3 regions of the Streptomyces sp. NPDC104226 genome follow, and region 1 is predicted to be linked to each of the others. Evidence: predicted binding sites of a transcription regulator. Region 1 holds the regulator's gene; each other region holds the start of a gene.
What was found. The regulator HrcA, encoded in region 1, represses chaperone genes, less so after heat shock. The targets are predictions, from matches to a motif close to TTNGCACTCNGNNNNNCNGAGTGCNAA.

Region 1 (10,092 bases):
CGTGCTCTCCTACGCCATCGGCCTCGCCGCCGCCCTCGACCCGCGCGGGCGCTGGGCCGTCCTGGTCGGTTCCGCGTCCTCGCTCGGTGTGGCCTGCGGGCCCGTCACCGGGAGCCTGCTCGCCGAGGGGGCGGGGTTCTCCGGCATGGGGCTGGTCCTGGGGGGCCTGCTGCTCGCGGTGGCCGGGCCGATGGCCGGGGTCGCCCTGCACGTCGGCGGGCGCCCGCTGACCCCCGGCTCGGTCCGCCGCCGCGGCGGGGCCCCGGCGGCCGTGCTCGCAGCCGGAGCCGGCACCCCGGCCGGTTCGGTGCCGCGGGTCGGCGCGCAGGAACTGGAGGTCGTGGAGCTCCCGCAGTTCCGCAACCGCCCGCGGCCGCTGCGCCTGCCGCCGCTCCGGGTCCTCCTGCCCTCCCCGGTGTCCCGGCGCGCCCGCCGCCGGCTCCGGACCGGGGTCTAGGCCGTCTCCTCCGTCCGCTGCCGCGGCGCGGTGGGCCTCCGCCGGGCTCCCGGCCCGGCCCCGGCGGGGCGTGCCCTGCGGGGCAAGTCCCCTACCCGCCCTTCCACCGTTCCCCGGGCTCCGCCCAGACCCGTTCCCGGGGACCAGCCCCCCGAACCCCCGCTCCTCAAACACCGGAGGGCTGGATGCGGCCGGCGCGAGCCTGGACGTGCGCGACCGGGGCGGAGCCCCAGGAGGCCGGGAGCAGCCCGGCACCCCGCCCAGCCCAGCCGCCACTCGAAGACCGGGTTCCGGGAAATCCAGCCCCGCCGGCGCTTGAGGCGCGGGGTCCGGGGCGGAGCCCCAAGAGGCCGGGCCCAGCCCGGCACCCCGCCCAGCCCAGCCGCCACTCGAAGACCGGGTTCCGGGAAATCCAGCCCCGCCGGCGCTTGAGGCGCGGGTCCGGGCAGGGCCCGGGGAACGGTGGAAGGGCGGGTAGGGGACTTCGCCCCGCAGGGCCGGGCGCACCCCGCGCGCGAGCGGGGCCGGACCAGAGCCGGGCCCCCGGCCCCGGGGCCGGGGGCCCGGGGCGGGGGTGGACCGGGGCTCCGGGCTTCGGGCCCGTCGGGGGCTAGCGCCCGGCGGGGGCTCGGGGGCGCTAGCCGGCCCGCTTCGGTACGGGGACCCGTGCGAGGTCGGCGGCGATGGTGAGTTCGCCCTCGAAGCCGGCCGCCCGGGCCTGCCGTTCGAACTCCGACGGGTCGGTGTAGCGCTGCGAGAAGTGCGTCAGCACGAGGTGCCGCACACCCCCGTCCCGCGCCACCCGCGCGGCCTGCCCGGCGGTGAGGTGCCCGTGGTCGGTGGCCAGTTGGACGTCCTCGTCGAGGAAGGTCGACTCGATTACCAGCATGTCGCAGCCCGCCGCGAGCTCCTCGACCCCCTCGCAGAGCCGGGTGTCCATGACGAAGGCGAACCGCTGTCCGGCCCGCGCCTCGCTGACCTCGTCGAGGGTGACCCCGCCGAGGCTGCCCTCGCGCTGGATCCGGCCCACGTCCGGCCCCTTGATGCCGTGCCGGGCGAGCAGTTCGGGCCGTATCCGGCGCCCGTCGGGCTCCGTGACCCGGTAGCCGAAGGACTCCACGGGGTGCGAGAGCCGTACGGCGTCCAGGGTGTACGCGTCCCCGCGGGCCAGGATCCCGTCCTCGGCCACCGGCTCCTCCGCGAGCTGCACGGTCTCGCGGTAGGCCGTGGCGTACCGCAGCCGGTCGAAGAACTTCTGCCCGGAGGCCGGGTAGTGGGCGGTGACCGGGTGCGGGACCCGGTCGAGGTTGATCCGCTGGATGACCCCGGCGAGGCCGAGGCTGTGGTCACCGTGGAAGTGGGTGACACAGATCCGGTTGATGTCGTGCGCTGCCACCCCGGCGCGGAGCATCTGGCGCTGGGTGCCCTCGCCGGGGTCGAAGAGGATGCCCTCGCCGTCCCAGCGCAGCAGGTAGCCGTTGTGGTTGCGGTGGCGGGTGGGCACCTGGCTGGCGGTGCCGAGCACCACGAATTCTCGTACGGACACGGTTTATCCCGGGGGCCATTCGAAGCCGCGGCCGCCGAGGACGTGCGCGTGCGCGTGGAAGACGACCTGCCCGGCCTTGGCGCCGGTGTTGAAGACGAGCCGGTAGGCGTGGTCGGCGAGCCCCTCGTCGACCGCGACGCGGCCGGCTTCGGTCAGGACGTCGGCGGCGATCCCGGGCTCCGCGGCCGCGAGCGAGGCGGCGTCGGGGTAGTGCGCCTTCGGGATGACGAGGACGTGGGTGGGTGCCTGCGGATTGATGTCGCGGAAGGCGACGGTCGTGTCCGTCTCCCGGACGACCGTCGCGGGAATGGTCCCCGCGACGATCTTGCAGAACAGGCAGTCGGCCTGCGGTTCCCCGGCCATGTGCTGAGCCCTTCGTGACGGGTGATCGGTTCCGGCATCGTATCCACCACCACCGTCCGCCCCGGCCAACCGGTCTACCGGTCAGGGCCGCACCCCGTCAGGACCGGCACCCCGTCAGGGCCGGCACCCCGTCAGGACCAGCGCCCCGTCCGCGCCAGCAGCACCGCCGCCGCGGCCGTGCCCGCCGTGGAGGTGCGCAGGACCGAGCGGCCCAGCCGGTACGGGTGCGCCCCGGCCGCGGCGAAGGCGGCGAGTTCGTCCGGGGAGACCCCGCCCTCGGGTCCGACGACCAGGACGACGGAGCCCGCGGCGGGCAGTTCCGCGGTGGCCAGCGCGCCCGAGGGGGCGTCCCGGTCCTCGTGCAGGACCACCGCGAGGTCGGCCTCCGCGAGCAGCGCCGCGACCTGCTTGGTCGACAGCGCCTCGGCGACCTCGGGGAAGCGGACGCGGCGGGACTGCTTGCCGGACTCGCGGGCGGTGGCCCGCCACTTCGCGAGGGACTTGGCGCCCCGGTCGCCGCGCCACTGGGTGATGCAGCGCGAGGCCTGCCAGGGCACGATCGCGTCGACGCCGGTCTCCGTCATGGTCTCGACGGCGACCTCGCCCCGGTCGCCCTTGGGGAGGGCCTGGACGACGGTGATCCGGACGGCCGGCTCCGGCTCCTCGAAGACCCCGGACACGGAGACGACGAGGCGGTCCTTGCCCTCGGCGGCCGTCACGACGGCCTCGGCCCAGCCGCCCCGGCCGTCGGTCAGCACGAGGGCCTCGCCGGGGGCCAGCCGCTTGACGGAGACCGCGTGGCGGCCTTCGGGGCCGTCCAGGACGAACTCCGGCCCCGCGGGAACCTTTTCGACCACGAACACCGGGGCGGTCATGACGCACTCCTCATCTGCATTGCCTTCAACGCCTCCTGTGCCGCGCCGAGTTCCGCCGCGAGCACCTCCACCAGTTCCCCGGCCGGCAGGGCCCTCGCCAGCCGGTGGCCCTGGCCCGCCCACAGGGCCATGCCCTGCGGGTCCCCGGCCGCGGCGGCGGCCTTGCGTAGCGGCGCGGTCAGGTGGTGGACCTGCGGGTACGCGGCCGGGGCGTACGGGCCGTGCTCGCGCATGAACCGGTTGACCAGTCCGCGGGCCGGGCGCCCCGAGAAGGCCCGGGTCAGCTCCGTCCGGACGAACAGCGGGTCGGTCAGCGCCTTCTTGTGCAGGGGGTGCGCGCCGGACTCCGGGCAGGCCAGGAAGGCCGTTCCGAGCTGCGCCGCCTCCGCGCCCGCGGCGAGCAGTGCGGCGATCTGCGAGCCGCGCATCAGGCCGCCCGCCGCGATGATCGGCAGGGCCACGGCCTCGCGGACCTGCGCGACGAGCGCGAGCAGGCCGACCCCGGACGTGCCGTCGCCCTGCGGGTCGTCTCGGTGGGTGCCCTGGTGGCCGCCCGCCTCCACGCCCTGGACGCAGACGGCGTCGGCGCCGGCCGCCTGGGCGGCGCGGGCCTCCTCGACGGAGGTGACGGTGGCGATCGTGTACGTACCGACCTTGCGCAGGCAGGTGAAGGCGGCGGGCGAGGGCAGGCCGAAGGTGAACGAGACCACGGGTACCGGGTCTTCGATGAGAATGGCCAGTTTGGCGTCGTAGCCGTCGTCGCTGGTGCCGATGATGTCCTCGTCGGCGAGGGAGATCTCGTACCAGGAGGCCTCGCTGGCGAGGTGCCCGCGGTAGACCTCCAGGGCCGCCGGGTCCGCGTGGGAGGCCTGCGGCATGAAGAGGTTGACGCCGAAGGGGCGGCGGGTGAGCGCACGCAGCCGCTTGATCTCCTGGTACATGCCGTCGGCGGTCTTGTAGCCGCCGGCGAGGAAGCCCAGTCCGCCCGCTTCGCACACGGCGGCGGCGAGCGGCGGGCAGGAGGCGCCGCCCGCCATGGGCGCCTGCACGATCGGGTACGTGAAGAGACCGTTCGGTGCGGAGGACATGAGCTGCATCGTGCCATGTCCCGCTCACGGGACCGAATCACGGCATTCGCCTGGCATAGTCCCTTCGCCGGGGTGCCCGAATACCGCTGCCGCCCCGCCGCCCCGCATGCCGCGAGCCCGGTCCGGGGGATCCCCCGGACCGGGCTCGCAGGTGTTCTCGTACGCTGCTCGGCCGCCCCTCGACGGCGTCGCTCGGCGCCCGTCAAGGGCGTCGCTCAGCGCCCGTTGAAGGCGTCCTTCAGGCGGCTGAACAGGCCCTGCTGACCCGGCGCGAACTGGCCCATCGGCCGCTCCTCGCCGCGCAGCTTGGCCAGCTGGCGCAGCAGGTCCTCCTGCTGTGCGTCCAGCTTGCCCGGGGTGGTGACCTCGACGTGCACGATCAGGTCGCCGCGCCCGCCGCCGCGCAGGTGGGTGACGCCGCGGCCGTGCAGCGGGATCGCCTGCCCGGAGCCGGTGCCGGGCCGGATGTCGATCTCCTCCAGGCCGTCCAGCGTCTCCAGCGGGCACTTGGTGCCCAGGGCCGCCGCGGTCATCGGGATGGTGACCGTGCAGTGCAGGTCGTCCCCGCGCCGCTGGAAGGTCGGGTGCGGCAGTTCGTGGATCTCCACGTACAGGTCGCCGGCGGGGCCGCCGCCGGGGCCGACCTCGCCCTCGCCCGCGAGCTGGATCCGGGTGCCGTTCTCGACGCCGGCCGGGATCTTGACGGTGAGGCTGCGGCGGGAGCGGACCCGGCCGTCGCCCGCGCACTCGTGGCACGGGGTCGGGACCACGGTGCCGAAGCCCTGGCACTGCGGGCAGGGGCGCGAGGTCATGACCTGGCCCAGGAAGGACCGGGTGACCTGCGAGACCTCACCGCGGCCGCGGCACATGTCACACGTCTGCGCCGAGGTGCCGGGGGCGGCGCCCTCGCCGGAGCAGGTGGTGCAGACGACGGCCGTGTCGACCTGGATGTCCTTGGTCGTACCGAAGGCCGCCTCGTCCAGTTCCAGGTCGAGGCGGATCATGGCGTCCTGGCCGCGGCGGGTCCGCGAGCGCGGTCCGCGCTGCGAGGACTGGCCGAAGAAGGCGTCCATGATGTCGGAGAAGTTGCCGAAGCCGCCCGCCCCGAAGCCGCCGGCTCCGCCGCCGCCCGAGGAGGACAGCGGGTCGCCGCCGAGGTCGAAGACCTGCTTCTTCTGCGGGTCCGAGAGGACCTCGTAGGCGGCGTTGATCTCCTTGAAACGCTCTTGCGTCTTGGGATCGGGGTTCACATCCGGGTGCAGCTCGCGGGCGAGCCGCCGGAATGCCTTCTTGATCTCGTCCTGCGATGCGTCGCGGCGCACGCCGAGAACGGCGTAGTAGTCCGTGGCCACTTACGACTCCGCCAGGATCTGTCCGACGTAACGTGCCACTGCGCGTACCGCTCCCATCGTTCCGGGGTAGTCCATGCGGGTCGGTCCGACCACGCCGAGTTTGGCGACTGCTTCGCCGCCCGAACCGTAGCCGACCGAGACGACGGACGTGGAGTTCAGTCCCTCGTAGGCATTCTCATGCCCGATCTTTACGGCCATTCCCGACTCACTGGCCTCGCCCAGCAGCTTGAGGAGCACGACCTGCTCCTCCAGCGCTTCGAGCACCGGCCTGATCGTCAGGGGAAAATCGTGTCCGAAGCGGGTGAGGTTGGCGGTGCCGCCGATCATCAGCCGCTCCTCCGCCTCCTCGACCAGCGTTTCGAGGAGGGTGTCGAGGACGGCTCGCACCGTCACCCGGTCCTCGTTCTCGAAGGACTCCGGAAGGTCCTTCACCAGCGGCGGCACGTCGGTGAACCGGCGGCCGACCACACGGCTGTTGAGGCGGGCCCGCAGGTCCGCGAGCGAGGCCTCGCCGAAGGGGGCCTGGCAGTCGACGAGCCGCTGTTCGACCCGGCCGGTGTCCGTGATGAGGACGAGCATCAGGCGGGCCGGGGCCAGCGAGAGCAGCTCGACGTGCCGGACGGTGGAGCGGGTGAGCGAGGGGTACTGGACGACGGCGACCTGCCGGGTGAGCTGCGCGAGCAGCCGCACCGTACGGCCGACGACGTCGTCGAGGTCCACGGCCCCGTCGAGGAAGTTCTGGATGGCCCGGCGCTCGGGCGTCGACAGCGGTTTGACCCCCGCCAGCTTGTCGACGAAGAGGCGGTAGCCCTTGTCGGTGGGGATCCGGCCGGCGCTGGTGTGGGGCTGGGCGATGTAGCCCTCGTCCTCCAGCACGGCCATGTCGTTGCGCACGGTGGCGGGCGAGACGCCGAGCCGGTGCCGCTCGGTGAGCGCCTTGGAGCCGACCGGCTCCTCCGTCCCGACGTAGTCCTGGACGATGGCGCGCAGCACTTCGAGTCTGCGTTCGCTGAGCATCGCGCACACCTCCATCGTTTCCGTCGTTCGCGGCTTCGGCAGGCACCGCCCGAGGCGCCGCCTGCTGGCACTCTGAGCGTTCGAGTGCCAGAGATCCCCCGGTCAGTGTACGGCGGGGTGGTACACCCCTAGCAAGGGCGGCCCGCCAAGGTAGCGTCGCGGCATGGACGTGCGTTGGGAAGAGGCGGGCTGGGAACGGCTCACCGAACGGACCGGCCGGCGACGCCTGCCGGTGTGGGACTGCACCGTGGGACTGGTGGTGGGAGAGGATTCCGCCCTCCTGATCGACCCCGGGTCCTGCCTGCGGGAGGGTGCGCTGGTGCGCACCGAAGCGGAGCGGCTGGCGGGCCGGCGCGTGACCCATCTCGCATTCACACACGGACATTTCGACCACGTGCTGGGCGGCGCGGCGTTCGCGGGCGCCGAGGTCTACGGTCCGGTCGGGCTGGACGCCCTGCTCTCCGCGAGCCGGGACGAGCTACGGGCGGACGCGGTCCGGCACGGTCTCGCGGAGGCCGAGGCGGCCGAGGCGGCGGATCTGCTGGTGCTCCCCCGGCACCTGGTGTCGGGCGAGTGGACGCTCGACCTGGGCGGGGTGCAGGTGCTGCTGGCGAACGTGGGCCCTGGGCACACCCGGCACGATCTGGCCGCCTTCGTGCCCGGTGCGCGCGAGGCGGTCTTCTGCGGCGACCTGGTCGAGGAGTCGGGCGAGCCGCAGGCGGGTCCGGACGCGGTGCCGCGGCAGTGGCCGGCGGCCCTGGACCGGCTCCTCGCCCTGGGCGGGGACGACGCTCTGTACGTACCGGGTCACGGAGCGGTGGTCGACGCGGCCTTCGTGCGTGCCCAACGCGACACACTGGCGGCGCGTTTCGGCGTGTCGGACACCTGAGACGGCCCGCTCTCCTACCCTCGGCCGGATGCGTGAGTACTCCCCCGACCTGACCCCGCAGTGGAAGCGCTCCAAGCCCGCGCCGGAGGTGCCGGCCGATCCCGATCTGGTGGTCGAGGTGGCGGGTACGGACTTCTGCGGTGCGGTGGTGGCCTGCGAGGCGGGCACGGTCACCCTGGAGGACCGCTTCGGCAAGCGCCGCGCATTCCCCCTCGAACCCCGCGGTTTCCTCCTGGACGGGGCGGTGGTGACCCTGACCCGCCCGGCGCGGGGGCCGGCCGCCCCGGCCCGTACGGCCTCGGGCTCCCTCGCCGTCCCCGGGGCCCGGGCGCGGGTGGCGCGGGCGGGCCGGATCTACGTGGAGGGCCGCCACGACGCCGAACTCGTCGAACGGGTGTGGGGCGACGACCTGCGCATCGAGGGCGTCGTGGTGGAGTACCTGGAGGGCATCGACGACCTCCCGTCCGTCGTCGCCGACTTCGCCCCCGGTGCCGACGCCCGCCTCGGCATCCTGGTGGACCACCTGGTGCCCGGCTCGAAGGAGTCCCGCATCGCGGCCTCCGCCACCTCGCCGCACGTCCTGATCGTGGGCCACCCGTACGTGGACGTCTGGCAGGCGGTGAAACCCTCGGCCCTGGGCATCCGCGCCTGGCCGGTGATCCCGCCCGGCCAGGACTGGAAGACGGGCATCTGCCGCGCCCTGGGCTGGCCGGAGAACACCGGCGCCGCCTGGCAGCACATCCTGTCCCGCGTGACCTCGTACAAGGACCTGGAGCCCACCCTCCTGGGCGCGGTGGAGCACCTCATCGACCACGTGACGGCATAGCCCCGGGAAAGCGGCCCTGCGGGGCAGTCCCCCACCCGCCCTTCCACCGTTCCCCGGGCTCCGCCCGGACCCGGTCCGCGCTGCGGCACATCCAGCCCCGCCGGCGTGTGAGGCCCGGGGTCCGGGGCACAGCCCCGGGGGATCCGGGGCACAGCCCCGGGGAACGGGCGAAGGGCGGGTAGGGGACCTCGCCCCGCGCAGCGGGCAAAGGGTGCTGCGGGGACCTCGCCCCGCAGGCCCGGCCCACCCCCGGACGGGGTCAGTCGACCAGGTCCCGGACCACCGCGTCGGCCAGCAAACGCCCCCGCAACGTCAGCACGGCCCGCCCGGCCTCGTACGGGGCCGGTTCCAGCAGCCCGTCCGCCAGGGCTCGGCCGGCCGCTGCCAGCCCCGCAGGGGCCAGCAGGGACAGCGGGACCCCGTCCACGAGGCGAAGCTCCAGCAGGATCCGCTCCACCCGCCGGTCCTCCTCGGAGAGGAGTTCGCGTCCCGCGCCCGGGGAGCGCCCCTCCGCGAGAGCGGCGGCGTACGCCCCCGGGTGCTTCACGTTCCACCACCGCACCCCGCCCACGTGCGAGTGCGCTCCGGGCCCGGCCCCCCACCAGTCGGCGCCGCGCCAGTACAGCTCGTTGTGCAGGCACCGCCCGGCCTCGGAGGTGGCCCAGTTCGAGACCTCGTACCAGGAGTACCCCGCCTCGGCCATCACCGAGTCGAGGATCAGGTACCGGTCCGCGTGGACGTCGTCGTCCGTCATCGGGACCTCGCCCCGCCGGATCCGCCGTGCGAGCTGGGTGCCCTCCTCCACGATCAGCGCGTAGGCGCTGATGTGATCGGGCCCGGCCCCCAGGGCCGCCGACAGCGATGCGCGCCAGTCCTCGTCCGACTCCCCCGGCGTCCCGTAGATCAGGTCCAGGTTCACGTGCTCGAAGCCCGCCGCCCGCGCCTCCGCGACGCAGGCCTCGGGCCGCCCGGGGGTGTGCGTGCGGTCGAGCACCTTCAGGACGTGCTGCTTCGCGCTCTGCATGCCGAAGGAGATGCGGTTGAAGCCGCCCGCGCGCAGCTCGGCCAGGTACTCCGGGTTCACGGACTCCGGATTGGCCTCGGTGGTGACCTCGGCGTCCTCGGCCAGCCCGAACTCCTCGCGGATCGCCGCGAGCATCCGTACGAGGTCCCCGGCGGGCAGCAGCGTGGGCGTACCGCCGCCCACGAACACCGTCCGCACGGCCCGCGGGTCGTCCCCGAGCACCTTCCTGGCCAGCCTGATCTCGTCGATCAGGGTGTCGGCGTAGTTCTCCCGGGAGGCGAGCACGCCTCCGGTGCCCCGCAGCTCGGTGGCCGTGTAGGTGTTGAAGTCGCAGTATCCGCAGCGCGTGGCGCAGTACGGAACGTGCAGGTAGAACCCGAGCGGCCGCTCCCCGGCTCCCGCCAGGGCGTGGGGCGGCAGCGAGCCGTCTTCGGGCATGGGTTCACCGTCGGGCAGTGCGGAAGGCATGGGCCCATTGTCCCGCACTGCCCCAAGGTCGTTTACGGTCCCGCGCGGACCCGGGGAGCCCCGGGGCCGCGCCCGCCGCTACGCCTCCCGGGAGCCCTCGTACATCTCTTCGATGAGGTGCTTGAACTCGCGCTCGACGACCGGCCGCTTCAGCTTGAGGCTCGGGGTGAGGTCCCCGTGCTCCACG
Region 2 (10,092 bases), on a different contig from region 1:
ACCGGCGCCCTCACCCGCTACCTCCGCGAGGACGCCGGGGGAACGGCCCCGGGACGGGCCGACGTCGAACTCGTCGGCGTCCAGCCGTACGGCAGCGTCACCTTCGGCTCCGAGCACGTCTGCGACCCCGAGATGATCATCGCCGGGATCGGCAGCTCCATCCCCTTCGGGAACGTCGCGCACGAGCTCTACGACACCCTGCACTGGGTCTCCTTCGAGGCCGCCCTCGCCGGCAGCGTCGACCTGCTGCGCCGGCACGCGGTCTTCGCCGGGCTGTCCACCGGCGCCGGCTACCTCGCGGCGCGCCACGAGCGCGAGCGCTCGCCGCACCGCACGGTCCTCTTCATCGCCCCCGACACCGGCCACCGCTACGTCGACACCGTCTACGCGAGGCACCACGAGGCCACCCCGATCGCCGCCCTCACCCCGCACGAGGTGACCGACCGCAGCGCCCTGTCCCTGCCATGGTCACGGATGCCCTGGAACCGCGCCCCCGCGTGAACTGCGCTCGGGCGGTCAGGGCTTCGGACGCGCTTCTGGGGGCTAGCGGATCAGTGCGGGAAACTCCCCGTGTCGAGCACCAGCACGAAGGGCTCGGGGAGGCTCAGCTCGTCACCGAAGGCCACGCGGGCGGCGTGCTTGTAGGCGCCGTTCTGGGGTTCGGTGAACAGGGTGACCGTGGGGCCGTGCTCGTCGAACCGGTCGATGAGGAGGTAGACCGGGACGGGGGCGTGGGCGTAGGCCCAGAGCTTCTTCTTGCGGTCGTCCTCGGCATTGCTCTTGGAGGTGACCTCGACGACGAGCAGAGCGTCGGCCGCGTCGACGGGATCGGAGACATCGGCTTCCACGGCCTCGACCAGCGCGGACGGGGCGACCACCAGGTCGGGCACGTAGAGCTTGCCCAGCGCCGAGATGTGGATGCCGAGCATCTGGTAGACACCCCACTCGGGCGGCACCACCCCGTACAGGGCACGATGCACCTTGGCCGCGATTCCGTTGTGGTGGCGGTGGGGCGGAGGCCCCAAGGTGATCTGCCCTCGGTCGATCTCCGCGCGCCAGCCCTCCGGCACGTCCAGGTCACGCCAGCTCTGCAGGAGGTACTCCCACGTGCGGCCGTCGGCGTTCGGGCCGGGCTCGACCATGGCTGCGGCCATCGCGGGCTTCCTCTCGCTCGGCATATGCCAGCGAGCGTAGACCGACGGTTTCACGGCATGCGGCCGCTTCGTTCAACGTCCCACGATCGGGGTACGAAAACCCCCGCTACACCCGTTCCGGGGCCTGGGAGGACGGGACCGTCGTGCGGATCGGGTCCCAGCACTGGATGCCCTTGAGGTCCGGCATGCGGTCGCGGGTGAAGACCGGCTCCAGGCCCGCCCGGCGCTGGGCGAGGTAGTCGTCCAGGAGGCGGAAGGCGATGGCCGACAGCGGGATGATCGCGGCCAGGTTGATCAGGGCCATGAGGCCCATGAACACGTCCGCCAGGTTCCAGACGACCGACACCGAGCCGAGCGAGCCCAGCACGACCGCCGACAGGACCAGCACCCGGTACCCGGGCAGGACCCACCGCTTGCGGGTGATGAACTGGATGTTGGTCTCGCCGTAGTAGTAGTTCCCGATCATGCTGCTGAAGGCGAGCATGAAGACGACGCCGGTGAGCAGGTGGCCCGCCCACCCGCCCAGCGTGTCGCTGAGCGCGGTCTGCGTCAGGTCCGCCCCCTGGCGGCCGGACAGCTCCGGGTTGGTCACGAGGACGATGAAGGCCGTCATCGTGCAGACGAGGAGGGTGTCGAAGAAGACGCCGAGGGACTGTACGAGGCCCTGCTTGACCGGGTGCGAGACCTCGGCGGCGGCGCCCGCGTTCGGGGCGGAGCCGAGGCCCGCCTCGTTGGAGAACATGCCGCGCCGGATGCCCTGCTGGATCGCCGCGCCGACGCCGCCGGCCGCCAGCTCGCGGAAGCCGAAGGCCCCGCCGACGATGTCCGCGATGACCCGGGGGAACTCGGTGATGTTGAGGAGGACCACCGCCGCGCCGAGCAGCAGGTAGACGATCGCCATGACCGGGACCAGGACCGTGGTGACGGACGAGAGCCGCTTGACCCCGCCGAAGACGGCCAGGCCCAGCAGTGCGGCCAGCAGCACGCCGAGGGAGGGGCCGAACCAGTTCGACCCGTCCGCGTCGGCGAGCGAGCCTGCGGCCACGGCGGTGATGGTGTTGGCCTGTACGGCGTTGAAGACGAAGCCGAAGGTGACGGTGATCGTCACCGCGAAGAGCACTCCGAGCCAGCGTTTGCCGAGCGCACGCTGCATGTAGTACGCGGGGCCGCCCCGGTAGGCGCCGCCGGCGTTGCGCACCTTGTAGAGCTGGGCGAGGGCCGATTCCACGAAGGCGGAGGCCGCGCCGATCAGCGCCATCATCCACATCCAGAAGACGGCGCCGGCGCCGCCCAGGGTGATGGCGGCGGCGACACCGGCGATGTTGCCGGTACCGACGCGCGCGGCGGCCGAGATCGTGAAGGCGCCGAAGGAGGAGACCTGCTTGCGGCCGTCGGCGCGCGGCGGGGTCTTCTCCTTCAGCACCCGGAACATCTCCGGAAGCAGGCGCAGCTGCACACCCCGGGAGCGGACCGTGAAGTACAGGCCCGCACCGACCACCAGCGGAATCAGCAGGTAGGTCCAGAGGTGATCGTTGACGTTGACGATCACCGAATCCAGAGTGTCCATGATGCGAAGTCTCCCCGGGGCGGAAGGCCCGCGGACAGGGACCTACGTCCGTCGCCGAAGGGACGGAAGGCCCTCACCGCCCGCCCTTCGCCCCCTCCTCACCACAGCTGGACGCCCCTCACGGCCGCTGGACGCCCCGCGCCGCCGCGATGAAGGCGCGGATGAGGTCCGGGGACTTGATCCCGCGCTCGCTCTCCACGCCGCTGGAGACGTCCACCCCCCACGCCCCGGTGACGTCGAGGGCCTCGCCCACGTTGGCCGGAGTCAGCCCGCCCGCCAGGAGCCAGCGGCCCGCGGGCGCGGTGAACTCCGCCGAGCCCCAGTTCCACGGCTTGCCGGAGCCGGGGTCCGGGGCGTCGAGGAGCAGCAGGTCCTCCCCGTACTCCCCGCAGCGCTCCACGTGCTGCGCCGTCGCCCGCAGCAGGGTGCGCCCCTCGGCGCGCAGCGCCGCGAACTCCTCCGGGCCCTCCTCGCCGTGCAGCTGCACGCCCCGTACGCCGCTCTCCTGCGCGAACCGCCGCACCTCGGCGACGGACTGCCCCCGGAACACCCCCACGGTCAGCACCCCGTCCGGCACCCCGGCGACCAGCGCCCGCGCCGTCGCGGCATCGACCGTACGGGGACTGCCGGGCGCGAACACGAAGCCGACGGCATCGGCTCCGGCGGCCACGGCGACCTCGACGTCGTGCGCGGTCTTGAGCCCGCAGATCTTGACGAACACATCAGTCATACCTGCAGTCAACCAAAGCTCGGGCGGCCGGTGCGGCCCGCCCCAGGGGCCGGACACGGCACGGTCCGAAAGAGACGGCCCCGCGGCCCGCGCGAACGCCCGAGGGCGGCACCCCCTCCGTGAGGAGAGGGTGCCGCCCTCGGTACGTGGTGCGAACAGCCGATCTACCGTCGGGCCGGAGCCCGGGGTGGATCAGAAGTCCATGTCGCCGCCCGGCATGCCGCCGCCGGCAGCGGCGCCGGCCTTCTCGGGCTTGTCGGCGATGACGGCCTCGGTGGTGAGGAAGAGGGCCGCGATCGACGCCGCGTTCTGCAGCGCGGAGCGGGTGACCTTCGCCGGGTCGATGATGCCCTCGGCGATCATGTCGACGTACTCGCCGGTCGCGGCGTTCAGGCCGTGGCCGACGGCCAGGTTGCGGACCTTCTCCACGACGACGCCACCCTCGAGACCACCGTTGACGGCGATCTGCTTGAGCGGGGCCTCCAGCGCGAGCTTGACGGCGTTGGCGCCGGTCGCCTCGTCGCCGGTGAGCTCGAGCTTCTCGAAGACCGAGGAGGCCTGCAGCAGGGCCACGCCGCCACCGGCGACGATGCCCTCTTCGACGGCCGCCTTCGCGTTGCGAACGGCGTCCTCGATGCGGTGCTTGCGCTCCTTGAGCTCGACCTCGGTCGCGGCGCCGGCCTTGATGACCGCAACACCGCCGGCGAGCTTCGCCAGGCGCTCCTGCAGCTTCTCGCGGTCGTAGTCCGAGTCGGAGTTCTCGATCTCGGCGCGGATCTGGTTGACGCGACCCTGGACCTGGTCGCTGTCACCGGCACCGTCGACGATGGTGGTCTCGTCCTTGGTGATGACGACCTTGCGGGCGCGGCCGAGCAGGTCGAGACCGGCGTTCTCGAGCTTGAGGCCGACCTCCTCGGAGATGACCGTGCCGCCCGTGAGGATGGCGATGTCGCCGAGCATGGCCTTGCGACGGTCACCGAAGCCCGGGGCCTTGACGGCGACGGACTTGAAGGTGCCGCGGATCTTGTTGACGACGAGGGTGGAGAGCGCCTCGCCCTCGACGTCCTCGGCGATGATCAGCAGCGGCTTGCCGGACTGCATGACCTTCTCCAGGAGCGGCAGCAGGTCCTTGACCGAGCCGATCTTGGAGTTGACGATCAGGATGTACGGGTCGTCGAGGGACGACTCCATGCGCTCCATGTCGGTGGCGAAGTACGCCGAGATGTAGCCCTTGTCGAAGCGCATGCCCTCGGTGAGCTCGAGCTCCAGGCCGAAGGTCTGCGACTCCTCGACCGTGATGACGCCTTCCTTGCCGACCTTGTCCATGGCCTCGGCGATGAGCTCGCCGATCTGGGTGTCGGCGGCGGAGATGGAGGCCGTCGAAGCGATCTGCTCCTTGGTCTCGACGTCCTTGGCCTGCGCCAGCAGGGCGGCGGAGACGGCCTCGACGGCCTTCTCGATACCGCGCTTGAGGGCCATCGGGTTCGCACCGGCGGCCACGTTGCGCAGGCCCTCGCGGACGAGCGCCTGGGCGAGGACGGTGGCGGTGGTCGTACCGTCGCCGGCGACGTCGTCCGTCTTCTTGGCGACTTCCTTGACCAGCTCGGCGCCGATCTTCTCGTACGGGTCCTCGAGCTCGATCTCCTTGGCGATGGAGACACCATCGTTGGTGATCGTGGGGGCGCCCCACTTCTTCTCAAGGACGACGTTGCGACCCTTGGGGCCAAGGGTGACCTTGACGGCGTCGGCGAGCTGGTTCATCCCACGCTCGAGGCCGCGGCGGGCCTCCTCGTCGAACGCAATGATCTTGGCCATCTGAAGTGGTCCTCCCGGACAGCGGTGGATTGCTCCCGGACCGCGCCCGCGCCCGCGACGGACGGCCTGCGTGCCCGGCGGTTTCTTCCCGCCGGACCCTGCGGGCCTCACCGACCCGGTCCTCGTTTAGTAGCACTCTCACTCGGAGAGTGCTAACGCCAATGATTAGCACTCGGCCCCCCCGAGTGCAAGCGGCTTCGGGCAACCCGGGATGAACACCCGGACACCGCAAGGGCCCCGGAGCCCTCACGCACGAGGGGCCCGCATCCCGTGTCCAGGATGTGGGCCCCTCGTACAGATGCCGTTGTGCCGTCGTGCGCGGCCGCCGTGCGTGGCCGCGTACGTGTCGGTGGTCGATCGCGCCCGGACTAGCCGACGGGGGCGAGCTTGACCATGTCCGCCTGCGGACCCTTCTGGCCCTGCGAGATCTCGAATTCGACCCGCTGACCCTCTTCAAGGGTGCGGTACCCGTCCATCTGGATGGCGCTGTAGTGGACGAACACATCCGCACCACCGTCGACCGCGATGAAGCCGTAGCCCTTCTCCGCGTTGAACCACTTGACGGTGCCCTGAGCCATGCCTAACTCCCCTATTACTGGCCCTTGCGCAGGACCGCACTTCGCGGTCCCGGGTCAGAACTTGCGCCGGAACGCCTCGACCGGGGCTGAATGTATCCGCACCGCTGCTGTCTGCAACAGGTCATTCCGACGAGAATTCTGGACACGGCAAAAGATTGAAATAGGGTGAAAACCAGGAATATTCCAGGGCAACTCGGGCCGGACAAACACCACCAACGACCCATAGCGCACTTGCATGTTGACTCAATGTCAACCCTCACGCGACCCGCTCATATGCGGCGGGCAAGAACAGCGGAGGGGACTTCCCCAACTCTACCGCGCCCAACCAAGCAGAATTGCCCCCTCCGTTTGGTAACGGAGGGGGCAACTCGGTTTCCGCGACGTGCGGAGCGCTACGGGGCTCCGAGGGCCTCAGCAGCCGCCCGCGACGGCGGGGATGATCGAAACGCCGGCACCGTCCGGAGTGGACGTCTGCAGCCCGCCCTCGAAGCGCACGTCGTCGTCGTTCACGTACACGTTGACGAAGCGGCGCAGCTTGCCCTGGTCGTCCAGGACGCGCGCGGCGATGCCGGGGTGGCTCGCCTCCAGGGACTGGATGACCTCCTCGAGGGTCGCGCCCTCGGCGGAGACCTCGGCCTGGCCGCCGGTGTAGGTGCGCAGGATGGTGGGGATGCGGACGTTGACGCTCATGGCGCTACTGCCTTTCCGGTGTGCAGGAGGAGGATCAGGCCAGGCCGGCGGCGCGGAACGCGTCCAGGCTCGGGCGGATGGTGGCGGTCTGGCCGCTGTCGGCGGCCACCGCCTCCAGGGTCTTGAGCCCGTCACCGGTGTTCAGGATCACGGTGGTGAGCGAGGGGTCGAGCTGACCGTTCTCGATGAGCTTCTTCGTCACGCCGACGGTCACGCCGCCCGCGGTCTCGGCGAAGATGCCCTCGGTCTGCGCGAGGATCTTGATGGCCTCGACGACCTGCTCGTCGTTGACGTCCTCGACGAAGCCGCCGGTGCGGCGCGCGATGTCCAGGACGTACGGGCCGTCCGCCGGGTTGCCGATGGCCAGCGACTTGGCGATGGTGTTCGGCTTCTGCGGGCGGACCACCTCGTGACCGGCCTTGAAGGCGGTCGAGACGGGCGAGCAGCCCTCGGCCTGGGCACCGAAGATCTTGTACGGCTTGTCCTCGACGAGGCCGAGCTTGATCAGCTCCTGCAGACCCTTGTCGATCTTCGTGAGCTGCGAGCCGGACGCGATCGGGATGACGATCTGGTCGGGCAGCTGCCAGCCGAGCTGCTCGCAGATCTCGTACGCCAGGGTCTTGGAGCCCTCGCCGTAGTACGGGCGCAGGTTGACGTTGACGAAGCCCCAGCCCTCGCCCAGCGGGTCGCCGATGAGCTCGGAGCAGAAGCGGTTGACGTCGTCGTAGTTGCCCTCGATGCCGACCAGGTCGCCACCGTAGACACCGGCCATGACGACCTTGCCCTGCTCCAGGTCGTGCGGGATGAACACGCAGGAGCGGAAGCCGGCGCGGGCGGCCGCGGCGCCGACGGCGCCGGCCAGGTTGCCGGTGGAGGAGCAGGAGAGGGTGGTGAAGCCGAAGGCGCGGGCCGCCTCGACGGCGATGGCCACGACGCGGTCCTTGAAGGAGTGCGTCGGGTTGCCGGAGTCGTCCTTGACGTACAGCTTGCCGGTGACGCCGAGCTCCTTGGCCAGGTTGGCCGCGTCCACGAGCTTGGTGAAGCCGGGGTTCAGGCTCGGCTTGGAGGCAACGTCCGCCGGGACGGGCAGCAGCGGCGCGTAGCGCCAGATGTTGTTCGGGCCGGCCTCGATGGCGGCGCGCAGCGCTTCCGGGTCGCCCAGGGGGAGCTCGTAGGCGACTTCGAGCGGGCCGAAGCACTCGGCGCAGGCGAAGATCGGGCCGAGCTCGAAGCGGGTACCGCACTCACGACAGGAAAGGCCGGTGGCGGGACCGAGATCGACAGGAGTACCGGAAGCGATGCTTTCAACGGTTTCGGCAGAGGTTGCGACAGACTGTGCAGCCATGACTGGGAGGCCCTTTCTCCTCATCTTCCCCATGGCGCACTTCGCCATGAGACGGAATTGGCACCTTCCCTAGCCGGGGACCTCGCTGGCGGCGCTGGTATGCGCGATCGCGAGAACCGACTGGAGGGTTGCCGGGGCTTCAACGGGCCGTGTCCCTCTGCCCCTCTGGATGAGCGGTATGGCACCGGCACACGCGCTCTGTGGCGCGCCGGTGCGTTTGTACGCGGGCCCCCCGGCATGCGGTGGGCCATCGCGTTGTTCAAGACTGTAACCGAAGGCCCGGGTGGTTGAGACAGCCGTCCGAACCGCGAGATGGATCACATTTCGGTCCAAACCCGTGAACGACAGTGAAGAACCAGGGAGTGCTGAAGGTGCTGGAAGAGGTGGAGCGCTGGCTGGCAGACCGCTCCTGGTCCGCCGCCGACCGACCGCTCGGCCAGCTGCTTTCCGCCAAGCGGGCAGCGGGGACCACGGTGAGCGTGGTGTTGCCGGCGCTGAACGAGGAGGCGACGGTCGGCGAGATCGTCGAGGTGATCCGGCGCGATCTGATCGAGGGTCTGCCGGTGCCCCTGGTCGACGAGCTCGTCGTGATCGACTCGGGCTCCACGGACCGCACCGCGGAGGTCGCGGCCAAGGCCGGGGCCCGGGTGGTGCACCGCGACGAGGTGCTGCCGCGGATGCCGGCCGTGCCCGGCAAGGGCGAGGTGCTGTGGCGCTCGCTGCTGGCCACCACCGGTGACATCGTCTGCTTCGTCGACGCCGACCTGCGCGATTTCTCGGCCACCTTCGTCTCGGGGATCGTCGGCCCGCTGCTCACCGATCCGGACGTGCGGTTCGTCAAGGCGATGTACGACCGCCCCCTTGGCCAGGAGTTCGGCGACCCGGCCTCCACGCCCTCCGCCAGGGGGCACGGCCAGGGCGGCCGGGTCACGGAGCTGGTGGCCCGCCCCCTCCTCAACCTCCACTGGCCGCTGCTGGCCGGCTTCGTCCAGCCGCTCGGCGGGGAGTACGCCGTACGGCGCGAGCTGCTGGAACGGCTGCCGTTCCCGGTGGGCTACGGGGTCGAGCTGGGCCTGCTGGTGGACGCCCTGCACACGGCCGGACTGGACGCGCTGGCCCAGGTGGACGTCGGCGTACGGCTGCACCGGCACCAGGACGGCCAGGCCCTGGGCCGGATGGCCGCCGCGATCTACCGCACGGCGCAGGTGCGGCTCTCGCGCGGCCACCTCGTACGCCCCGAGCTGACGCAGTTCGAGCGCGGCCCGGAGGGCTTCGTACCGCACACCTACGCCGTGGACACCGAGGAGCGGCCGCCGATGCGGGACATCGAGGAGTACGCACACCGCCGCGTGGCATGAGCGCCCCGCGGCACCCGGTGGTGTGGTCTTCCTCTCGGTCCGGCGGACGCGCAGGCGCCGACGTTTGACCGGAGGCGGGGCGGGCTAGGTTCGCCGCATGGCTTCCCAGGTGCTCGTCGCCGCGAATCGCGGCCCCCTCTCGTACGCCCTCGCCGCGGACGGCACGCTCAGTGCCCGCCGCGGCGGGGGCGGCCTCGTCTCCGGCCTCTCCACCGCCCTCGCCGAGCAGCCGGACGCGCTGTGGATCTGCGCGGCGCTGTCGGACGCGGACCGGGAGGCGGTACGGCGCGGGGTCCGCGAGCCGGGCGTACGGATGCTGCCGATCGACCCGGAGGTCTACGACGGCGCCTACAACGGCATCGCGAACTCGGTGCTGTGGTTCCTCCACCACCACCTGTACGAGATCCCGCGCGAGCCGGTCTTCGACGCGGAGTTCCGGCGGCGCTGGGCTTCGTACGTCGCGTACAACGAGGCCTTCGCGGCGGCGCTGGCCGAGGAGGCCGCCGAGGGCGCGGTGGTCCTGATCCAGGACTACCACCTGGCGCTGGCCCCCGGAATGCTCCGGGAGCTCCGCCCCGACCTGCGGATCGGGCACTTCACGCACACGCCGTGGGCGGCGCCGGAGTTCCTGCGCATGCTGCCGGACGACATCCGCGACCAGCTGCTCCGCGGGATGCTCGGGGCGGACCGCCTCGGCTTCCACACCCGGGAGTGGGCGGACAACTTCCTCGGCAGCGCAGCGGTCGACGGCGAGCGCGGGCCGGCCCGGCTCACGCAGGTGACCCCGTACCCCCTGGGCGTCGACGGCGACGAGCTGCGCGCGCTCGCGCACCGGCAGGAGGTCGACGACAAGCT
Region 3 (10,092 bases), on a different contig from region 1:
CGGCCAAGGCGAAGGCCGCCGCGGGCGCCGCGGGCGAGCAGGCCGGAGCGGCCGGCGCGCTCGGCACCTACGCCGAGAAGCTGAAGGCCCTCCAGCAGGCGAGGATCGTCGCCGCGAAGAAGTGGGGGCTCGCCAAGCCGCCGCTCGTCGCCCCGCAGGCGCCCAAGGAGAAGCCGGAGATCACCACCCGCGACGGCTTCGAGGTCGAGGGCCAGGACGAGCTGCCCCCGGTCTTCACGACCGTCCCCACGGAGGACAAGGTCGTCTTCCTGACGATCGACGACGGGTCCGAGAAGGACCCCGAGTTCCTGAAGATGATGCAGGAGCTGAAGCTCCCGTACACCGCCTTCCTGAGCGACTACCTGGTCCGGGACAATTACCCGTACTTCAAGGAGATGCAGGCGGCGGGCGTCACGCTCAACAACCACACGCTCAACCACCGCTACATGCCGGCGCTCTCCTACGAGAAGCAGCGCCAGGAGATCTGCGGGCAGCAGGACACGATCGAGAAGACCTTCGGCAAGCGTCCGACGCTCTTCCGGCCGCCGTACGGGAACTACAACGAGGACACGCTGCGCGCGGCCAAGTCCTGCGGGGTCAAGGCCGTTCCGCTGTGGAACGAAGAGGCCTTCCCGAACCGGATGGACTGGCGGGAGTGGGACAAGGACCTGCACCCCGGCGACATCATCCTCACCCACTTCCGGGGCAAGGAAGACTGGAAGGGCAGCATGACTGACATGATCCGTCACGTCATGAAGACCGTCACGGACAAGGGGTATGCCGTGGCCCGCCTGGAGGACTACTTGTGAAGCACGCGCGCCGGTTGGTAGCCGGAACGCTGACGGCCGGCGCGCTCGCGCTGTCCCTGACGGGGTGCGGGGACAGCGTGGATCCGATCGAACGGATGGGACGCAAGGCGACGGAGACGAGGTCGACTCCGGCGCCCTCGGGGGCGCCTTCGGGGGCGGCCTCCCCCTCAGCCGCGGGCAGTGGATCCGTGGCCGCGGCGGACGAGGCCTACAAGAAGTGGGGCCTCAGCGGCCCCCTCCAGTACGCGCCCAAGCCGGCCGTCAAACCCCAGATCCCGCCGGCCAAGGCGGGGCGGGTCCAGGTCGTCGACCGAATACCCGTCCCGGCGGACGACAAGGTCGTCTTCCTGACGTTCGACGACGGCGCGGAGAAGAGCCCCGAGTTCCTGAAGATGGCCGCCGACCTGAAGCTGCCGATCAGCATGTTCCTGACGGACGACATCGCCTCGTCGGACTACGGCCACTTCGAAAAGCTCCGCGACAACGGCTCCGACAGCACGATAAACAACCACACCCTGACGCACCCGAATCTCCGGACCCTGTCCTTCGAGGCACAGAAGAAGGAGATATGCGGGCAGCAGGAACGCCTGGAGAAGCGCTTCGGCAAGCGGCCGACGCTCTTCCGCCCGCCCTACGGCAACCACAACGACGACACGCTCAGGGCCGCGCACGAGTGCGGGGTGTCCCAGATCCTCCTGTGGCGCGTGTCGATGCAGATCAACAACTTCCAGTACGCCGAAGGCTCCGCCCTGAAACCGGGTGACATCATCCTGGCCCACTTCCGCGGCCCCGCCGAGCTGAAGGGCACGACGGAGACCGAGATGACGACCCGGATGCTCCGCCGCATACAGGAGCAGGGCTACCGGATCGGCCGCGTGGAGGACTACCTGTAGGACGGGACGGGCTCGGGCGCGGGCTCGACCAGAGGGGTGATCGTCGTCTCCGCCGGGCCCCGGGCGTCCGCCTCGCGTTGTCGTTCGGTGCTGTCGGAGATGCGCAGCAGCAGGGCGATCATGATCCAGTTGGCCAGCAGCGAAGAGCCGCCCGCCGCCAGGAAGGGCAGCGCCTTGCCCGTCAGGGGGATCAGGCCCGTGACGCCGCCCGCCACGATGAAGACCTGCAGGGCCAGGGCGGACGACAGGCCCACCGCCAGCAGCTTGCCGAACGGGTCGCGCGCGCCCAGCGCCATCCGCAGCCCGCGCTGCACGAGGAGTGCGTAGAGGACCAGGACGGCCATGACCCCGGCCAGGCCGAGCTCCTCGCCCACCGTCGTCAGGATGAAGTCGCTGCGGCCCGCGAACTTGATCAGCTCGGGATGGCCCATGCCGAGGCCCGTGCCGGAGACGCCGCCCGTGCCGAAGCTGAACAGCGCCTGCGCCGACTGGTCCGAGATGACGCCCGGCGGCCGGTCCTTCCAGTAGTACGACAGCGGGTTCAGCCAGGCGGCCACGCGCGCCTTGACGTGCGGCTCCGTCGTGCCCACGACGAAGGCGCCGGCCGAGGCCAGGACCAGGCCGCAGACGATCCAGCTCGTGCGCTCGGTGGCCACGTAGAGCATGACCACGAAGACGCCGAAGAAGAGCAGCGAGGTGCCGAGGTCGCGCTCGAAGACCAGCACGAGCAGCGAGACGATCCACACCGTGATGAGGGGGCCGAGCTGGCGCATCGGCGGCAGCCGCATGCCCAGGAACTTGCGTCCCGACAGGGCCAGCGCATCGCGGTGTATCACCAGGTAGCCCGCGAAGAAGACCGCGATCATGATCTTCACGAACTCGCCCGGCTGCACCGACAGCCCGCCGAGCTTGATCCAGCGCTTCGCCCCGTAGGTGTCCGCGCCGAAGAAGGCGGGCGCGATCAGGGCCACCAGCGCGACGACCATCGTGATGTAGATGAACCGCTGGAGCAGCCGGTGGTCGCGCAGGAGTCCCAGCACCGCGATGCAGGCCGCGACGCCGACCACCGCCCATATCAGCTGGCCGGGCGCGGTCAGGGCGGTCTTCGGCCCGTACCGCTCCAGGTACCCCTGGTCGAGGCGGTGCAGCAGCACCAGCCCCAGCCCGGTCAGCAGCAGGGCCAGCGGGAAGACCAGCGGATCCGCGTACGCCGCGAACCGGCGGATGGCCAGGTGCCCCACCAGCGCGAGCAGGGTCATGCTGATCACGAAGCCGCTGAGGTTGGGCGGCAGGGCGTCGTTCATCGCCAGGCTCGCGCAGACGTGGCCGGAAATGGTCACCGCGAGGACGAGGACGAGGAGCAGTGCTTCCGTGCGGCGGCGCGCGCCCGCCGACGTCAGGGGTCTCAGTCCACGCACGGGACGCCGCCGCCGTCGATGGCGGGGGTGCCGCTGCTTCGGGAGGGTGAAGGCGCGGGCGCCGGTGCGGAGCTCGCGGAGCCCGGGGCGGAGCCCTGGGGTGCGGGGGGCGTGCCCGGGGAGGAAGGAGCGGCGCCAGGCGAGCTCGGGCTCGCAGGGGCCCCGGGCCCGATCCGCTCGGCTATGAACCGCTTTATCTTCATATCGTCTACGACGTTTATCTCCCCGCTCTGGTTCCGATCGAAGCCCTCGATGGGAAGGGTCACAAACTCCACGTTGCCCCCGGAGAGGTTCTTCGCCTGCTTCACGAACGCCAGCAGGTCCCATCCCTGATCGGTGACGACGTCCTGCTTCGCCGCGTCGATCAGCTTCATCAGCTTCACCGGATCCGTGAACGTCCCGGCCTGGTTCAGCTTGTACGTGGCCCCCGCCAGGAACGCCTGCTGCCGCTTCGTCCGGTCCAGGTCGCCCATGGTCAGGCCGTGCCGCTGCCGTACGAAGGCCAGCGACTGCTGCCCGTCGAGCGTCTGACGCCCCGCCGGGAAGTCCGCCCCCGAGTAGCTGTCCTTCGCCGGCTTCTTCAGACACACCGGTACGCCGCCCAGCGCATCCGCGAGGTGGTAGAAACCGGCCAGGTTCAGCTCGGCGAAGTGGTCGATCGGCACCCCCAGGAAGGCGCGCACGGTATCCAGCTCCGCCTTGCGGCCCGCCTCGCGCCCCTCGCGCTCCAGCTGCCGCCGGTCCGTGACCCCCTGGGCCGAGAGCTTCTCCTCGGCCTTGGCCTTCGCCCGGCCGTACGCCTCCTTGATCTTGGCCTTGCCGGTGAAACCGGGCACCCCGTGCAGGACGACGGAGTCGTCGCGCGGCACCGAGAAGGCCTGCGCCCGGCTCCCGTCGCCGGGGACGTGCAGCAGGATCAGGGTGTTGGTGTTGTAGCCGCCGACGTCGGAGCTCGCGCCCGCGTGCAGCTTCTCCAGCACCGCCGGCGGGAGGTCCTCGCCGTTCTGGTCCCGGCGGCTGTCCAGGCCCATCAGCAGGATGTTGGTGTCGCCGTGCTGCGACTTCTCGGCGCCCTCCAGGGCCTTGGAACTGCCGATGCTGGAGGCGAGGTCGTCGTACAGGTACCAGGCCGTCGCCCCCGCCAGCACCACCAGGGCGCAGCCGGACGCCAGCAGGGTGCGGGTGAGCCTGCGGCGGCGGGACGCGCGGACCGGGGGCTTCGGGGCACGGGTCTTCCTGCGGTGGGCGCTCATGCATCCCGATGCTGGGGGAGCGGTGCTGAAGGAAACCTGAGGGTCCTGAAGGCGCCTTCAGAGGCGGGGGCGGTCCGAGGCCGGGGCGGGCAGGCGCAGCACCAGGCGGGCGCCGCCGCCGGGTGCGGGGAACGCGCCGACCTCGCCGCCGTGCGCCCGGGCGATCTCCCGGGCGATGGCCAGCCCCAGGCCGGTGCCGCCGCCGGCCCGGCTGCGGTCCGCGTCCAGCCGCACGAACCGCTCGAAGACCCGGTCCCGGTCGGCCTCCGGGATGCCCGGCCCGTCGTCCGCGACCTCCAGCAGCGCCCAGCCGTCCTCGGCGAAGGCCCGGACCACGACCCCGGTACGGGCGTACCGCAGGGCGTTGTCCACCAGGTTGGCCAGCGCCCGCTCCAGCCGCGCCGGATCCCCGGCGGCCGGTACGGGAGCCCGCGCGTCCAGCCGTAGCGGCACCCGGGGCTCCGGGCGCCGCGCCGCATCCTCGGCGGCCAGCAGCGCGAGGTCCACCGGCTCGGTGCGCGGCGCGGGCCCGCCGTCCAGCCGGGCCAGCAGGAGCAGATCGGCCGCGATGCCCTGCAGCCGCTCGGTATCGGCCAGCGCGGCCGCCACCGACTCCCGGTCGGGGTCCCGCAGCGCCACCTCCAGCCGGGACCGGACGGCCGCGAGGGGGTTGCGCAGCTCGTGCGAGGCGTCGGCGGTGAACTGCCGCTGGCGGGCGTCGCTGCGCTCCAGCCGGTCGAGCGTCTCGTTGACCGTCCGGGCCAGCTGCGCGATCTCGTCGGCGCCGCCCGGGTCCGGGACCCGCCGGTCCAGCTCGCTCCCGGTGACCGCCGCCAGCCCGGTGCGGATCGCGGTGACCGGGCGCAGCGCATGGCCCGTCACCCACCAGGCCAGCGCCGCCGAGAAGGCGATCAGCGGGGGCGCACCCGCCAGCAGGCCGAGCGCGACGGCCCGGTTGGCGTCGTCGACGTCGCCGAGCACGGTCGCGGCGTAGACGGTGTGCGGGTCGTGCGCCCCCGGCGGGCCGGGCGCGTCCACGGCGACCACCACGCGCCGCTGCGCGCCGGGGCGCGCGGGCGGCAGCACGGCCGAGCGCATGTCCCGGCCGGGCGCGGGGCTCAGCTCCGTGAGCTCCGGGGTGTCCTTCAGGTCCCCGCTGGTGGCCACGACCGTCCCGGCGGCGTTCCGTACGAGGACCAGGTCGACCCCGTCCTCGGGCGCGGGCAGCCGGCCGGCGGCCGGGAGGCTCCCCGTGTCGTACTGGGCGGCCACCTTGCGGGCGGCGAGCTCGGTGCGGCCGGTGGTGTTCTCGATGAGGTTGGCGCGCAGCAGGGTGTAGAGCCACAGCCCGCCGGCGGCCAGGACGGCGGCCATCGCGAGGGCGGCGGCCGCGGCGGCGCGGGCGCGGAGGCTGCCGAGGCGGCTGCCCCGCCCGCGCGGCTCAGCCACCGTCGGGGGCCATCCGGTAGCCGGTGCCGTGCACGGTGAGGATCGAGCGGCGGCCGAAGGGGACGTCGATCTTCCGGCGGAGCGAGGAGACGTAGACCTCGACGATGTTCGGGTCGATGCCGTGCGGGCCGTCCCAGACCTCGTCGAGGATGTCCTGCTTGGCGACGGCCCGGCCGGGCTGCTCCATCAGGCAGCCCAGGACGCCGAGCTCGCGGGCGGTCAGCTCGATCTCGTGCGTGCCCCGGCGGCAGCGGCGGCCCTGCGCGTCGAGCACGAGGTCGCCGGCCTGGAGGACGGCGGGCCGGGCGGCGGTGGCCGTGCGGCGGGTGAGTGCGCGGAGGCGGGCGGCGAGGACGACGAAGGAGAACGGCTTCGTCAGGTAGTCGTCCGCGCCCGAGTCCAGCCCCTCGGCCTCGTCGTACTCGCCGTCCTTGGCGGTCAGCATCAGCACGGGGGTGGCGACGCCGTGGGACCGCATCCGGGTGCAGATCTCGTAGCCCGAGAGGCCCGGGAGCATCAGGTCGAGGAGGACCACGTCGTACGGGCCTCCGGTGAGGGCCAGGTCCAGGCCGCGGTGGCCGTCGTGGGCGAGGTCGACCCAGTGGCCGTCGGCGGAGAGGCCGCGCCGCAGTGAATCGGCGAGGCTGACTTCGTCTTCGACGACCAGGATCCGCATCCCCCAAGCGTCACATACCGGGCACCCGTTCCTCCTTCACGCGCCGCTCGCGCGGCTCGGCCCTGGAGGGCCTCCCCGGCTTCGCGCCGCTGCGCCGGACTCCGTCCGGCGGTGGTGGGGCGGGGGTGCGGCCACGGCCGCCCGTTCCCCGGTCCGGTGGGCGCGTGCGGGTGGGTGGGCCCTGCGGGGCGGAGTCCCCTACCCGCCCTTCGCCCGTTCCCCGGGCTGCGCCCGGACCCCCCTGGGGCTCCGCCCCAGACCCCGCGCCTCAAACGCCTCATCCAGCCCCTCCGGCGTTTGAGGAGCAGGGGTCCGGGGACTGGTCCCCGGCAACGGTGCCGCAGGGAGCCAAGGGCCGGCGGCGCCCCCGGGGAGCGGGGTCCGGGGCCCCGGCAGGCGGGTCCGGCTGCGAAACCCAGCGGCGCGTATTGGCACTCCGCTTGACCGAGTGCTAATCCCCGGAATAGTCTCGCGTCTGGCACTCGCCCCTGGTGAGTGCCAACCCTGCGACAGTGGATCCGGCACCCGCGACGACGGATCGACAAGCTCGCCACCCAGACAGTTAACTCCGGATCTCCGAAGCGGAAGGTCAGATCGTGACGACCACCAGCTCCAAGGTTGCCATCAAGCCGCTCGAGGACCGCATTGTGGTCCAGCCGCTCGACGCCGAGCAGACCACGGCCTCTGGCCTGGTCATCCCGGACACCGCGAAGGAGAAGCCCCAGGAGGGCGTCGTCCTCGCGGTGGGCCCGGGTCGCTTCGAGGACGGCCAGCGTCTCCCGCTGGACGTCACCGTCGGCGACGTCGTCCTGTACTCGAAGTACGGCGGCACCGAAGTGAAGTACAACGGCGAGGAGTACCTCGTCCTCTCGGCCCGCGACGTGCTCGCGATCGTCGAGAAGTAATCACTTCTCCAGTTGTGTTGTGAGCTACGCCCCTGGTCACCCCTGCTGAAGCCGGGCGGCGAGGGGCGTAGTTCGTTTTGGACAGGCGGTCGCGGTGAGCGGCCGGGGATAGCAACGAGAGGGCTGAACCGCTCCCATGCCGAAGATTCTCAAGTTTGACGAGGACGCCCGTCGCGCCCTTGAGCGTGGCGTCAACAAGCTCGCCGACACCGTCAAGGTGACGATCGGTCCCAAGGGCCGCAACGTCGTCATCGACAAGAAGTTCGGCGCTCCCACCATCACGAACGACGGTGTCACCATCGCGCGTGAGGTCGAGCTCGACGACCCGTACGAGAACCTTGGCGCGCAGCTCGTCAAGGAGGTCGCGACCAAGACCAACGACGTCGCGGGCGACGGCACCACCACCGCCACCGTCCTGGCGCAGGCGCTGGTCCGCGAGGGTCTGCGCAACGTCGCCGCGGGTGCTTCCCCGGCCGCCCTGAAGAAGGGCATCGACGCCGCGGTCAAGGCCGTCTCCGAGGAGCTCCTCGCGACCGCCCGTCCGATCGAGGACAAGTCCGACATCGCCGCCGTGGCCGCGCTCTCCGCGCAGGACCAGCAGGTCGGTGACCTCATCGCCGAGGCGATGGACAAGGTCGGCAAGGACGGTGTCATCACCGTCGAGGAGTCCAACGCCTTCGGCCTGGAGCTCGAGTTCACCGAGGGCATGGCCTTCGACAAGGGCTACCTGTCCCCGTACATGGTCTCCGACCAGGAGCGTATGGAGGCCATCCTCGATGACCCGTACATCCTGATCAACCAGGGCAAGATCTCCTCCATCCAGGACCTCCTGCCGCTGCTGGAGAAGGTCATCCAGGCCGGCGCCTCCAAGCCGCTCCTGATCATCGCCGAGGACGTCGAGGGCGAGGCGCTCTCCACCCTCGTCGTCAACAAGATCCGTGGCACCTTCAACGCCGTCGCCGTCAAGGCGCCCGGCTTCGGTGACCGCCGCAAGGCGATGCTCCAGGACATGGCCACCCTCACCGGTGCCACCGTCATCGCCGAGGAGGTCGGCCTCAAGCTCGACCAGGCCGGTCTGGACATCCTGGGCTCCGCCCGCCGCGTCACGATCTCCAAGGACGGCACCACCATCGTCGACGGTGGCGGCTCCTCCGACGAGGTCCTCGGCCGCGTCAACCAGATCAAGGCCGAGATCGAGTCCACCGACTCGGACTGGGACCGCGAGAAGCTGCAGGAGCGCCTGGCGAAGCTCGCCGGCGGCGTCTGCGTCATCAAGGTCGGCGCCGCCACCGAGGTGGAGCTCAAGGAGAAGAAGCACCGTCTCGAGGACGCCATCTCGGCGACCCGCGCCGCGGTCGAGGAGGGCATCGTCTCCGGCGGTGGCTCCGCGATCGTCCACGCCGTGAAGGTGCTGGAGGACAACCTCGGCCTGTCCGGCGACGAGGCCACCGGTGTCGCGGTCGTGCGCCGCGCCGCCGTCGAGCCGCTGCGCTGGATCGCCGAGAACGCCGGCCTCGAGGGCTACGTCATCACCTCGAAGGTCGCCGAGCTCGAGAAGGGCCAGGGCTTCAACGCCGCCACCGGCGAGTACGGCGACCTGGTCAAGGCCGGCGTCATCGACCCGGTCAAGGTCACCCGCTCCGCGCTGGAGAACGCCGCTTCCATCGCGTCCCTGCTGCTCACGACCGAGACCCTGGTCGTCGAGAAGCCGGCCGACGAAGAGGCCGACGCCGGTCACAGCCACGGTGGCCACGGCCACAGCCACTGACTCGGCCGCTGACCTCGTCAGAGAGTCAGTGAGTCGGTAAGCAGTAAGCACGGCAAAGCCCCGGTCACCGCTGCCAAGCGGTGGTGACCGGGGCTTTCCCGTGTGCGGCCCGCCCCGCGTGGAGCGTCAGCCGGGCATCATGCCCATCTGGCGCATCAGGCCCGGGGCGTCGTAGTACCACCAGTCCTCGGCGATCTGGCCGTTCTCGATCCGGCAGGTCGTACAGCCCGACATGGTGAATTCCCTGCCGGTGGGCGCGACCCCCATGAACTCGCCCTTGTGGGTGCCCTTCCAGTCCCACAGGGTGGTGACGCAGTCGCCTTCGGCCAGCTGGCGCGTCATGTCGAAGGTCATGTCGAAGGCGTCCCGCCACATGCCGACGGTCTTGCGGATGCCCTCCCGGCCGTGGCCTTCGCCGGGGCGCTCCATGATGTCGTGGGTCATGTAGTCGGCCGCGATGCACTCTTCGACGGCGTCGAAGTCGCCCTTGCCCACGACCTCCTCGAGGAAGCGGTTCACGACGAGCTTGTTGAGGTACTCGTCGCGGACCACGTCGAGGTTCATGAACTTCGGCATGCCGTCGCAGAGCGCCACCATCTCCTGGAACATCCGGTCCGTTTCCGGGAGCTGAGAGTTCTTCATGGCCTCTTCGTACGAGGGGAACTCGACGAGGTCCAGGTAGTGGGTGCTGGAGTCGCGGTCCCTGCCGATGAGCGTGTGAGTGACCGTGCGCCTGCCCGCGGTCTGCTCGGCATAGCGGTCGATGAGATGGTTCATCTCGTCGAAGCGCGTGGTCTCGTAGTCGATCACTTGTACGAATGTCATCGCGTCGCCTCCCGCGCTGGATGGGACACATCCAGTCTAGGGAGATTTCACCCATTTGCCGCGTTTACTCGCAGGTCGCCAGGCCGCCGCAGGTGG

Region 2: a site for HrcA is predicted at 5,432-5,458, ahead of groL (chaperonin GroEL). Genes of this name have one in related genera too.
Region 3: a site for HrcA is predicted at 6,927-6,953, ahead of groES (co-chaperone GroES). Genes of this name have one in related genera too.

Annotation. Positions count from the first base shown of each region.
Region 1 is NZ_JBVJMS010000015.1:170,327-180,418, reverse strand. Features, by position in the region: gene ACZ60J_RS36425 (MFS transporter) at 1-457, shown strand, start outside; gene ACZ60J_RS36420 (ribonuclease Z) at 1,095-2,003, opposite strand; gene ACZ60J_RS36415 (histidine triad nucleotide-binding protein) at 2,007-2,366, opposite strand; gene ACZ60J_RS36410 (16S rRNA (uracil(1498)-N(3))-methyltransferase) at 2,498-3,241, opposite strand; gene ACZ60J_RS36405 (nitronate monooxygenase) at 3,238-4,329, opposite strand; gene dnaJ (molecular chaperone DnaJ) at 4,545-5,681, opposite strand; gene hrcA (heat-inducible transcriptional repressor HrcA) at 5,682-6,698, opposite strand; gene ACZ60J_RS36390 (MBL fold metallo-hydrolase) at 6,862-7,587, shown strand; gene ACZ60J_RS36385 (DUF3097 domain-containing protein) at 7,616-8,413, shown strand; gene hemW (radical SAM family heme chaperone HemW) at 8,673-9,875, opposite strand; gene ACZ60J_RS36375 (AMP-dependent synthetase/ligase) at 9,984-10,092, opposite strand, start outside.
Region 2 is NZ_JBVJMS010000005.1:102,557-112,648, reverse strand. Features, by position in the region: gene ACZ60J_RS16940 (pyridoxal-phosphate dependent enzyme) at 1-501, shown strand, start outside; gene ACZ60J_RS16935 (Uma2 family endonuclease) at 552-1,154, opposite strand; gene ACZ60J_RS16930 (alanine/glycine:cation symporter family protein) at 1,261-2,721, opposite strand; gene ACZ60J_RS16925 (phosphoribosylanthranilate isomerase) at 2,840-3,451, opposite strand; gene groL (chaperonin GroEL) at 3,644-5,266, opposite strand; gene ACZ60J_RS16915 (cold-shock protein) at 5,635-5,844, opposite strand; gene ACZ60J_RS16910 (ubiquitin-like small modifier protein 1) at 6,256-6,534, opposite strand; gene thrC (threonine synthase) at 6,569-7,879, opposite strand; SAM riboswitch class I at 7,897-8,055, opposite strand; gene ACZ60J_RS16900 (glucosyl-3-phosphoglycerate synthase) at 8,251-9,237, shown strand; gene ACZ60J_RS16895 (alpha,alpha-trehalose-phosphate synthase (UDP-forming)) at 9,335-10,092, shown strand, end outside.
Region 3 is NZ_JBVJMS010000006.1:241,940-252,031, forward strand. Features, by position in the region: gene ACZ60J_RS20440 (polysaccharide deacetylase family protein) at 1-809, shown strand, start outside; gene ACZ60J_RS20445 (polysaccharide deacetylase family protein) at 998-1,702, shown strand; gene ACZ60J_RS20450 (FtsW/RodA/SpoVE family cell cycle protein) at 1,693-3,120, opposite strand; gene ACZ60J_RS20455 (LCP family protein) at 3,108-4,373, opposite strand; gene ACZ60J_RS20460 (sensor histidine kinase) at 4,431-5,822, opposite strand; gene ACZ60J_RS20465 (response regulator transcription factor) at 5,815-6,498, opposite strand; gene groES (co-chaperone GroES) at 7,095-7,403, shown strand; gene groL (chaperonin GroEL) at 7,540-9,171, shown strand; gene ACZ60J_RS20480 (ester cyclase) at 9,298-9,996, opposite strand.